Bythopirellula goksoeyrii: one gene and its partner. The protein of the gene in region 1 interacts with the protein of each later gene in a pairwise test. Links are inferred from orthologs where the notes say so. Each region holds a gene or a part of one and is shown on either strand. Other genes may lie near its edges.

Region 1 (8,262 bases):
GCGGATTTCTTTGTTCTTGCCGTGGTGAACATGCCCTTTGCTCGTCCGCTTCTTCTGCTGGTACTTAAACTTCCCATAGTCCATGATTCGACAAACGGGGGGCTTATCCAGCGGGGCGACTTCGACCAGGTCAAACCCCAACTCTTGTGCCTGTTCTAAGGCTTCGTCTCGAGTGATGACTCCTAGCTGAGTTCCATCCGGGCCAATCACCCGCAATGGCGACGTGCGGATCTGTTCATTGATCCGTTGCTGTGTTTTTTCGATTGTAATTGACTCCTATCAGGTTTAGAAAGCGAAAATACTGCGAGGTTTCTTGAAGAAATAGTACGCAGATCGTGCGGTTTTTCGCCGACAAGTTGCTCGCGTAATCTGCGATGATCAGACCAATCAGCGTTCTTCCGCGGCCTATTTCTTCTCACTACCGCTTACGAATAGCCACAGCGAAGTATCGGCTAAGCAGTGACGAGTCGTCAACACTTGCCCTACTAGATTATTCTAATACTCGTTCTTCTTCGACCGGTCTACCAAGGCGGCTCCGCTAGCTTTGGCTACCTGACGCACCGTTTTCTCGGCAACTTCCTTTCGTAGCTTGGACAAGGCCTCGCCGGTGGGCATGGCTCCCAGGTCCCCTTCGATCCGGTCGCGGAGCGTCACTGTGCCGTTTTCAGCGTCTTTTTCGCCTACCACGAGCATGTAGGGGATCAGTTCCAGCTGTGCTTCGCGAATCTTGGCTCCCAACTTCTGACCTCGGTAGTCGCCCGTCATGCGGAAGCCAGCCTCCTTGAATTTCTGCTCGATTTCATGGCCATATTCCTCGCTCTTCTCGCTCACGGTCAGGATCCGGGCCTGCTCCGGCGCGAGCCACAGCGGAAATGCTCCCGCAAAGTGCTCGATCAACACCCCCACAAACCGCTCCATCGACCCCAGCGGTGCCCGATGGATCATCACCGGCATGTGGGGCTGATTGTCGGCTCCGATGTATTCCAGCCCAAATCGGTCCGTACTCGGTAGGTTGTAGTCGAGTTGCACGGTTCCCAATTGCCACTCCCGGCCGATGCAGTCGGTCACCACAAAATCGATCTTCGGCCCATAAAAGGCCGCTTCGCCTGGCTCCGGTTCACGGCCCGGGAGGTCCATTTCTTCGGCCACCTGCTGGATCGCCGCCTCGGCCCGATCCCAGACTTCGCTTTTGCCAACGTATTTGTCGCTATCAGGATCGCGGAACCCGAGCCGCACCCGGTAATTGTCCATTCCTAGCGATTTAAGCACTTTGAGAGTCATTTCCAGGCAGCCACGCACCTCGTCAGCTACCTGATCATCGGTGCAGAAAATATGGGCGTCGTCTTGAGTGAACCCTCGCACACGAGTCATGCCACTCAATTCGCCCGATTGTTCATAGCGATACACCGTGCCAAACTCGGCCAGTCTCACCGGCAGGTCGCGATAGCTCCGTGGCTTGCTCTTGTAGATCATGATGTGATGCGGGCAGTTCATCGGCTTGAGCAAATATCGCTCGCCATCCTCCATCTCAATCGGAGCGAATTGGCTATCGCTGTAGTAGGGGAAATGCCCCGATATCTCATACAAGTCGACTTTGCCAATGTTCGGAGTGTAGACCGCTTCGTAGCCGCGCTGTCGGAGTTCGCTCTTGAGAAAATCTTCCAGTGTCTGGCGAATGATCGCCCCTTTGGGCAGCCAGAGAATCAGCCCCGATCCCACCAGCGGACTGATTGTAAACAACTCCAACTGCTTGCCCAGCACACGGTGATCGCGCCGCTTGGCCTCTTCCAACTGCTGCAGGTAATCTTCGAGTTCCTGCTTGTCGAAAAATGCCGTTGCATAGAGTCTTTGCAATTGGGGACGCGCTGCGTCCCCCTTCCAGTAGGCGCCCGCCAGACTCGTTAGCTTGAACGCCTTGCCGATGTGGCTGGTGCTAGGAATGTGGCGGCCGCGACACAGATCGAGAAATTCCCCCTGGCGATAGAACGAAAGACTTTCCTCTCCAGAGAGTCCCGTCTCGATGTGTTCGACCTTAAACTCCTGGCCCAGTTCCTGGCAGAGCGCGAGTGCTTCGGCGCGGGGAACCTCCATGCGCTCGAAGCGGAGATTCTCTTTTACGATCCGCTTCATTTCTGCTTCAATCGCCGGAAAATCCTCATCCGAGAGTGGCTCTTTTAGCTGGAAATCGTAGTAAAAACCGTTGTTTGTGCAGGGGCCAAATGCCAGCTGCACACCGTCGTGAAGTCGCATCACAGCTTGAGCCATCACATGGGCACACGAGTGTCGCAGGATGTCGAGCGACTCGGGATCGCGCTTCGTCAGCAAGCGCAGATTGATTGATCCTTCCGTCGGCAGCGCTGTGTGGAGATCGATCTGCGCGCCATCCACTTCCGCAGCAATCGCCGCCTTGGCAAGTCCCGCGCCAATCTCCGCAGCAATATCGTAGGGAGTCACGCGACTGGTGTATTCACGCTCTGAGCCATCCGGCAAGGTTACGCTAAGCATGGGTGATTGGTGAGTAAGTGAGTGGTGAGTAAGTGAGTGCTGGTCCCCTCGTCCCTACGCTCCGCGTGGGGACGCAATCCCCACCGCTCCGCGGTTCTTGCAAGCCAACGCGGCGCATCGGTATTGGAATCCTGTCAAAGAACCTCGCCGTAGAACGGGCACTCCTGCCCGTTGCAAGGTTCGTGAATAGACACAAGCTGCCAGCGGAACAGGAACCTGGATAACATAGACGGTATCAAGCAATGAATCTACGGTTATTCCGGACCTTTTCGTGTTCTCGTAGCTACGATTGCCACGGCGTCGAGAGGCCCGGCGCGGCGCGCAGCCGCAACAAAAAAATAGTTCTCGCAAAGATGCAGAGCCGCAGGGAAAACCAGTTCGCCTCTCTGCGTCTTTGCGCCTCTGCGAGAGACAACCTTGGTGGGCTGTCCACCAGTGGCGCTGTGAATGAGGCTTGAAAGAAGTCCGGACGTAGAGAGATGGTTGAATAAAGGAATGTTTTAGCCATTGGTTACTGGGATTTGCGAATGGAGCGTGCTCAACTTTGAGGTTTTCCGGCAAGGTGGCCCTTCCTGTAAAGGGAGGGAAATAATCGCAGTAGCCTCGGGGAAAGTTGCCTAAAATGCCAAAGCGGGGTTTAGGAAAGCCAGGAGAAATCCGGAATTCCTGAAATAATTTGGTGGAGAGTCCTTGACGCAAGTGGTTAAGCCATAAGAAGATTCGCCGATTCCATTGGCCAAGCAGCCATATTTCTCCAAAAAAACTCCTTTACCCAGGCGCAAAAACTGTTGCAACTGTGTAAATCCTTGGTAGAGTGAGAGAGGAATGGCGGAATTGGTCCGGCCATCGAAAGGGTTTCTTGTCTTGTCAATGACCTTTGACGTTACATCGCTTGATTTTACAGCATTGTGAGGTAGCAACCGTATCGTTGGGTAAAAAGTCGCGCGTGGCTCGCTGCTGAATAACTAATTTGGCTTAAGGCACTACCGACTCTGGTCCAAAACAATACGCGCCAGGGTCATGTCACGCGTGGGGCAGAATCTAAAACTTTTTATGACAAGTTTTCGCGTGCAATTTGCGTCGTTGTCGTTACAATGGACGTAAACCCCAGCAAACAAGGAATTCAACAACAAGTTTTTTTACAACCTATTTTTGAGATGGGGAAAACTGGAGAAATGAACATGAAGCGAAGCCTACTACTGTCTCTGTGTGCTACAGCCGTTGTAGCAATGTCCGTCGGCCAAGCTACGGCCGCCAACGTCAACCTTATTTTGAATCTGCGTTACACGGATCCAAACAATGAATCAGCCGGTGGTACTTGGCAGCTGAAAGCCAAAACGGACGATGCAAATGGTATCTCCGCAATCGTCGCCGTGCTCGATGGCATCAGCGCTCCCACCTTGGCTGCAAACATCGGTGCTATCCCTATTGAGACCAAGACTTCCGGTACGATTACCGAATTCGTCTACGGTCAAGATCCTGCTGGCACAACTGTCGCCGTTGGAGTTGGTTCTGGTCTCAGTAATGTCGCCAAGGACGTACTTTTCTCAGGTGCGGCCAATGCCTACGACAACATGTCCTTGATTGCCACTGGCAGCTTTGGCGCAACCCGACCTTCTTTCGCAACTTATCCTGGCGCTGGCACAGGTGGTGTGACTGACGCCGCCGTGTGGGCAGATGCCGGTCGTACCGTGGCCGCTGCTGGTCCTGAGACCATCGTTCTTGGTGGTGGTGACGGCGTTCGTGGCGATAGCGTTGCGACCGATGGTTTGCGTCCTGGTGATGCCAACCGTGATGGTACGGTCAACCTTTCCGATTTCACCATCCTTGGTAGCCCAGCTAACTACAACCAGCCTGGCGGATGGGACCAGGGCGACTTTAACTCAGATGGACAGGTTGGCCTTTCCGACTTCACGATTCTTGGCAGCCCTGCTAACTACAATACTTCGGCGGCATCACCTGCAATCGGTGCGGTCCCTGAGCCAAGCTCGATTGCGTTGGTCATGTTTTCCTTGGCTAGCCTGGTCGGCGTGCGTCGTCGCTAGAGCTTAATTGAAGTGCGTAGCTGTTAGATGGTACATTTGAAAATATTGAGGACGTCCTAGTGAACTAAAAGCTGTGAGTTTTAATCGTTAGATGTTTTTTAGTACCTGATGTTACACACACATAACAATATTTTTGGAGATATGAATATGAAGAAAATTATTTTGTCAGCCGTTGTTTTACTGGCTTTTGCACAAGTCGCTTCAGCAGCGAGCATTCAAATTGACACTGCTGATGCTGGTGCTAACAAGGTTTATACTCTCACCTTATTGGCCGATGTTTCTGAGGAGTTCAATGGTTTTGGCTATAGTGCTACTCCAAACGCACCAGGGGTCTTTGTAGAAGTTATACCTGGCGCTTTTGGGGATACTTCAGCCAAGCCCAATACATTCGTCAGCCCGATTTTGGCGTTTCCAGCCCCAATTGGCGATGGCCTCACTCTCCCAGCCCCCGCTGTCAATACGGAAAATGGGCAGTCGTTTGATGCCGGTAAGCTAGGTTCGTTTATCGATGCCTCTGCCGGTATCTGGCTTGGTAACGTTGTTATGCCAGCTTCTGGAATGGGTACTTACAGAGTTGTTCTTCAGAACACTGGCCAGAATATAGCTGAACTTACTGGTCCGATTGGTATCCCCGAGCCAAGCACCATGGTTCTCGCTGGCCTGAGCATGATTGGTTTGGTCCTGCGTCGTCGCAACGGCTAAGTCGAGAAGACTATTAGTTACGTAACCAAACCCCTGCATCACCTTAGATGCAGGGGTTTTTTTTGTGCTTGGTGCTTTGGTATTCGATACAATCGAGACGATAACTCAGAATTGGTAATCAATATTATCAACCTTGAGGCATCGGGTGTGAACCTGATGATTTACCATGCTCTTTAGGTATTCAGCGAGATAACGTCCTAATTATTGCGCAGATTGTTTGGGCAGCCCCTGCTTGGTAGGAATTGGATTGTTACGATTCATTCCCCCAAGCGAAGGAGACTGCCACGATGGCGAGTTTAACAGGAAGTACTGAAAACGGAAGCATGGTTCAGATCGACGAGGCTCAGATTCGAGGGCACGTCGACGAGGTGGTTCGCAAGAGCGTCGAGGAGACGCTCAATGGACTGTTGGAGGCCGAAGCTGATCAACTCTGTGGAGCGAAGCGTTACGAGCGGAGCCCCGACCGCGTGGATACGCGGGCCGGGTCATACGATCGCGGACTGCAGACAAAGGCAGGCCAAGTGACGCTCAAGGTTCCTAGACTCCGCAGTTTGCCATTTGAGACGCAGATTATTGAGCGGTACCGACGACGGGAGTCGTCGGTCGAAGAGGCGCTAATGGAGATGTACCTCGCCGGGGTGAGCGTTCGCCGGGTGGAGGACATCACCGAGGCGTTGTGGGGAACACGAGTTTCTCCGAGCACGGTGAGCGAGCTGAATCAGCAGCTCTACGAGCGGATCGAAGCCTGGCGAAACCAGCCGATCGAGGGCGATTTTGCCTACGTGGCCCTGGATGGTATTTGGCTGAAACGGTCGTGGGGCGGCGAGGTGAAGAACGTGGCGGTATTGGTTGCCGTGGGCGTCGACCAGGACGGCTATCGGCAGGTTCTGGGTGTTTGCGAAGGGACGAAGGAAGATACCGAGAGTTGGCGGAAGTTCCTCCGGCATCTCAAGGAGCGTGGCCTGAAGGGAGTTCGCCTGGTGACCAGCGACAAGTGTTTAGGGTTGGTAGAAGCCTTGGGCGAGTTTTATCCGGAGGCAGACTGGCAACGGTGTGTGGTCCACTGGTATCGCAACGTTGGCTCGGAAGTTCCTCGTCATCGAATGAAGGAGGTGATGGCGATGCTCAAGGCAATTCACGCGCAGGAAGACCGCGAGGCGGCCAAGAAGAAGGCGGGCGACGTTGTGGAGAAGCTGCGAGCGATGAAGCTCACCAAGGCAGCCAAGGTGGTCGAGGAGGGCGTGGGCGAGACGTTGCGGTACATGTCCTATCCTCGCGAGCATTGGACGCGGATTCGCACGAACAACGCTTTGGAGCGATTGATGCGCGAAGTCCGCCGGCGGACGCGCGTCGTGGGTGCCTTCCCGGACGGCAACAGCGCATTGATGCTGGTATCCGCAAGACTGCGACACGTCGCTGGTACCAAATGGGGCACGCGCAAGTACCTCGATATGGAGCGATTACAGCAAGAGAGCGAAACGGCCTCGTAGGCCGCGACCGCCCCCAACTCCTCCGCAGCTACGCTGCTACGGAGTTGGGGGCGGACCTACCGGCAGGGCTAACCCTAAAAACAAATGTGCGCATCTTGACGGACACTACCTTCAGCGATAAGATTCATCGTTCTCAGAGCTGTTCTTATGCTGTCGGTTGCGGGATCTTGTTGCGCTGCTTCAATTTCAGTCGATTCAACTAAGACATCAACAGGAATCGCATATTCCCTAACACTTGATGCTGGTGCACCTGAGCAATTCAACAATATTTTTATTGAAGTGACTGCGATAGGTTCAACGGAACTCCGAAATCCTGCTCAGTTCACTTTTGATTCTGGTGTTGGCGGCGAAGACAGAACCTATATTAACTCCACTCTTGTTACGCCACCTTTCCAAGGTGGTTTGGGTTGGAGCCCTGTTGGTGCGGAATCCACCGGCAGTATCCTTACTGCTAGGATGGGACCTCTGGGGGCCTTCATTGACACATCAGCTTCACTCTTTCTTGCTAATGTTTCCCTGCCAGATTGTGGAGGGATAGAGTATCTCATTACCCTTAACAATACGGGTGATGAAGTATTTCGTGCGGAAGGTGTTTCACCATTGACCCCCCATGATTGCATCCCCGAGCCAAGCACCATGGCGCTCGCTGGCTTGAGCATGATCGGTTTGGTCCTGCGTCGTCGCAACGGCTAAGCTGAACTAGCTAGTTTGTTACTCAAACCCCTGTGCCCCCCGCGGGTACAGGGGTTTTTTTGTGCGCCCAGTAGATCCTCTCTGCCGGAGAAGAATCTTCTTTGCCGGTTCCTGGCTCAGCAAGCGGGGGGTAGTGGGCAGTGTCCGTTAAGATGCGCACATTTGTTTTTAGGGTTAACCCTGCCGGTAGGTCCGCCCCCAACTCCTTAGCAGCGTAGCTGCGGAGGAGTTGGGGCGGTCGCGGCCTACGAGGCCATTTTGGTCAGGGGATGGGAAGAGTTGCGAGTTGAGAGAGAGGTGCTGGTTGCTAGGCGCTGGTCATCCCCCTTCCCCTGGCCCTGCTTGGATACCCGCATGGATGGTGGTATACTCATAATATGGCAACCGCATCACTCCTTGATAAAATTTTTGAACCCTTTGGCGAAGTAATGACGCCAGAAACGGCTACTCGCCTGGTTGAGATGCGCGCTGATGACGATGTACAACGCCGCCTTGACGAGCTTGCCAACAAGTGCACTGAAGGTCAGCTTACCGATGAGGAGCGTCACGAGTACGACACCTACATCCGAGCGATCGATTTCATAAGCATTATGCAATCGAAGGCACGGCAGGTGCTCCAGCGTGGCGCTTCGTAGCATGGATGAAACCATTCGCAATCTGGTCCGCCAGCGAGCGGGCAACGTTTGCGAGTATTGCCGACTCATCCAAGCGGGCCAGGCATGGGCACGATTCCATATCGAGCACGTCCGTCCTCGGCAACACCAAGGGACCGGCGATCTCGACAACTTGTGTTTGGCGTGTGGTCATTGCAATCGGTACAAGGGGCC
Region 2 (2,755 bases), 130 kb from region 1 along the record:
AAAGCAGGGAAAAAGAAGGTCGTTGAGCGGAAGCTTTACCCGGGTTACATCGTTGTGCATATGTGCATCAATGACGATACCTGGTTTGCAGTACGCGAGACCTCGGGGATTGGTGATTTTACTGGCTCAGCGGGAAAGCCGTCTCCCATGTTGCCGCACGAAGTGGCTCGGATAATTACAAAAGATGAGGAAGAAGTTGAGGAGTCGCCGAAGCTCAATATCAATTTCAAGATTGGCGATCGTGTGAAGATCAAAGACGGAACTTTCGAGAGCTTCGAAGGGGACGTCAATACAATCGACGAGCAAAATGGTCGCGTCAATGTGATGATCAACATTTTCGGCCGCAGTACTCCCGTCGAGTTGGAATACTGGCAAGTAGAAAACGTATAGGGCTGGTCGCATTAGCGGCCAGTAAATTAGAACCCGAGCAAAAATCATGGCAAAGCAACTAGTAGGTACCGCCAAGTTCCAGATCCCGGGTGGTCAAGCCACTCCTGCCCCTCCTGTTGGTACGTCCTTGGGAAAATATGGTGTGAACTTGGGTCAATTTGTCCAGGCGTTCAACGACAAGACACGCGAAGCTGGCGGAATGATGATCCCGGTAGTCGTCAATGTCTACAATGATCGCTCGTTTGACTTCATCACCAAGAGTCCTCCAGCTGCCGTCCTTTTGAAGAAGGCCGTTGGCTTGGCTAAAGGGTCGGGCGTTCCTCACAAGGTCAAAGTAGGAAAAATCACGCATGCCCAAATGGAAGAAATTGCCAATACGAAGATGAATGACCTAAACGCCAGCGACTTGGACAGCGCGGTTCAAATGATAGCTGGTACAGCCCGCAGCATGGGTCTCGAAATAGAAGGTTAGCCGGCCCAGCCCGCTTCAACGGGCAGTTACAAAACAAAGTAAGCGAAGCATATCATGCCAAAACTAGCAAAACGAATGAAGAGCCTGAGCGAAAAGCGTCCCCAGGCGCCTTTGCCAATTTCAGAAGCTGTCGATGTGTTGAAAACATTCGACGGAACCAAGTTTGTGCAATCAGTAGAGATTGCCATGCGGTTGGGAGTCGATCACACGCAGGCTGATCAAATAGTCCGAGGTTCGATAGTTCTGCCCCATGGAATTGGAAAAGTGCAGCGAGTGATTGTCTTTGCCAAAGGTCCCGCAGCGGATGCAGCTCGTGAAGCGGGAGCAGACGAAGTGGGTGACGAGGATCTGGCAAAGAAAATACTTGGGGGTTGGACCGATTTCGATGTCTGTATTGCGACTCCGGACATGATGAAAGTCGTCGGTCCGCTAGGGCGAGTTCTGGGTCCGAGAGGTTTGATGCCTTCACCGCGCGCTGGGACGGTGACTCCCGATGTTGCCAAGACCATTGGCGAATATAAAGCAGGGAAGGTTGAATTTCGTAACGACAAGGGTGGCAACGTTCAGGCGATCGTGGGCAAGATGGATTTTGAGGCCGAGAAGCTGGTTGAAAACATCCAGGCCTTTGTGAACACAATTTTGAATTTGAAGCCGTCGTCATCAAAGGGTACTTACGTAAGGTCAGCCCACATTAGTGGTACCATGAGTCCCAGCGTCCCGTTAGCAGTCTAGCCTCGAATCCCTTCCTGGAATTAATCCTCTAAAATCCAATTAAGCAAGTGCCATGAGCAAGTACGTAAAAGATTTGATCACTGACGAATTAAAGAGCCGTTTCGACGGCGTCACGGATGCTTTGTTGGTAGATGTTGTGGGTATGGAAGCGAACAGCAACGTTGAGCTACGCAAGCAATTGCGACAAAAGAACATGCATCTGCTGGTCGTGAAGAATAGTTTGGCGCGACGCGCAACCGATGGGACGGCGCTAGCTCCGGCTTTTGAAGGGTCCGAGGGGACTTTGGCGCTTATTTGGGGCGGCGAGGATGTCGTTTCGCTTGCCAAGGAAGTCACCCGCCTGGCAGAGGATGCCAAGTATAAGCCCTTTGCCCCTAAGGGTGGCGTGATGGATGGTGCCAAACTGACTGCCGATGATGTTAAGGCTGTCAGCAAATGGCCAAGCCGTGAAGAACAGCTCAGTATTCTACTGGGTCAGATTCTAAGTCCTGGAGCAACGCTTTCTGCTCAGTTGCTGAGCCCAGGCGCCAAGCTTGCCAGTCAGGTGAAAAAGAAGAGCGAGGAATAGTTTTCCAGTCAACAACAAGTCAGCGAATTTTGGGCCGACGGGCCCTCCTATAGCGAGAAAGGATAGATAGATATGAGTGATGAAGCAGTAGCAGAGGTTTCTGCAGCAACCAAAGAGATGGGCGACAAGATTGTCGCGTTGACCCTTAAAGAAGCCAAGGAATTGAGCGATTACCTGAAGGACACCTACGGTATTGAGCCAGCTTCCGGTGGTGGCGTGGTCATGGCAGCCGGTGGCGGAGATGCTGGCGGTGCTGCCGCAGCTGAAGAGCAGACGGAATTCGACGTCGTGCTCGAAGCCGTTGGTGGAAACAAGATCGCGGTCATCAAGGTCGTGCGAAGCGCGACTGGCTTGGGTTTGAAAGAAGCCAAGGATCTCGTCGAGGCCGCTCCTAGCAAGGTCAAAGAAGGTGTTTCCAAAGAGGACGCGGAAAAGGCCAAGGCCGAGTTGGAAGGGGCTGGCGCTACAGCCGCGATCAAGTAGATAAGTTCAAGCGGAGCATAAGCCCGTTGTGTCCTCACTAATTGAGGGTCCTCGGGCGGTTCGCTCTGCGCGATTTCGTAGCGAATTCCCAAGAACGAATTCCTGGTACC

The links. The genes of interacting proteins can lie anywhere in the genome.
Region 2: the proteins of thrS (region 1) and rplA interact in binary tests that used the Escherichia coli proteins (3 or more experiments, as listed by UniProt). The link is inferred for Bythopirellula goksoeyrii from one-to-one orthologs.

The regions. Positions count from the first base shown.
Region 1 is NZ_CP042913.1:1,339,635-1,347,896, forward strand. The notes cover bases 1-2,905. They hold thrS (threonine--tRNA ligase), read right to left. Parts: upstream 2,506-2,905; coding sequence 496-2,505; downstream 1-495. Other genes in these bases: infC (translation initiation factor IF-3), read right to left, coding at 1-270. In the rest of the region: Pr1d_RS05385 (PEP-CTERM sorting domain-containing protein), read left to right, coding at 3,687-4,550; Pr1d_RS05390 (PEP-CTERM sorting domain-containing protein), read left to right, coding at 4,698-5,252; Pr1d_RS05395 (IS256 family transposase), read left to right, coding at 5,540-6,742; Pr1d_RS05400 (PEP-CTERM sorting domain-containing protein), read left to right, coding at 6,890-7,435; Pr1d_RS05405 (hypothetical protein), read left to right, coding at 7,813-8,070; Pr1d_RS05410 (HNH endonuclease), read left to right, coding at 8,072-8,262. UniProt on the Escherichia coli protein: Catalyzes the attachment of threonine to tRNA(Thr) in a two-step reaction: L-threonine is first activated by ATP to form Thr-AMP and then transferred to the acceptor end of tRNA(Thr). The rate-limiting step is amino acid activation in the presence of tRNA.
Region 2 is NZ_CP042913.1:1,213,694-1,216,448, reverse strand. It holds rplA (50S ribosomal protein L1), read left to right. Parts: upstream 1-916; coding sequence 917-1,594; downstream 1,595-2,755. Other genes in the region: rplL (50S ribosomal protein L7/L12), read left to right, coding at 2,235-2,645; rplJ (50S ribosomal protein L10), read left to right, coding at 1,647-2,162; rplK (50S ribosomal protein L11), read left to right, coding at 437-862; nusG (transcription termination/antitermination protein NusG), read left to right, coding at 1-390. UniProt on the Escherichia coli protein: One of the primary rRNA binding proteins, it binds very close to the 3'-end of the 23S rRNA. Forms part of the L1 stalk. It is often not seen in high-resolution crystal structures, but can be seen in cryo_EM and 3D reconstruction models.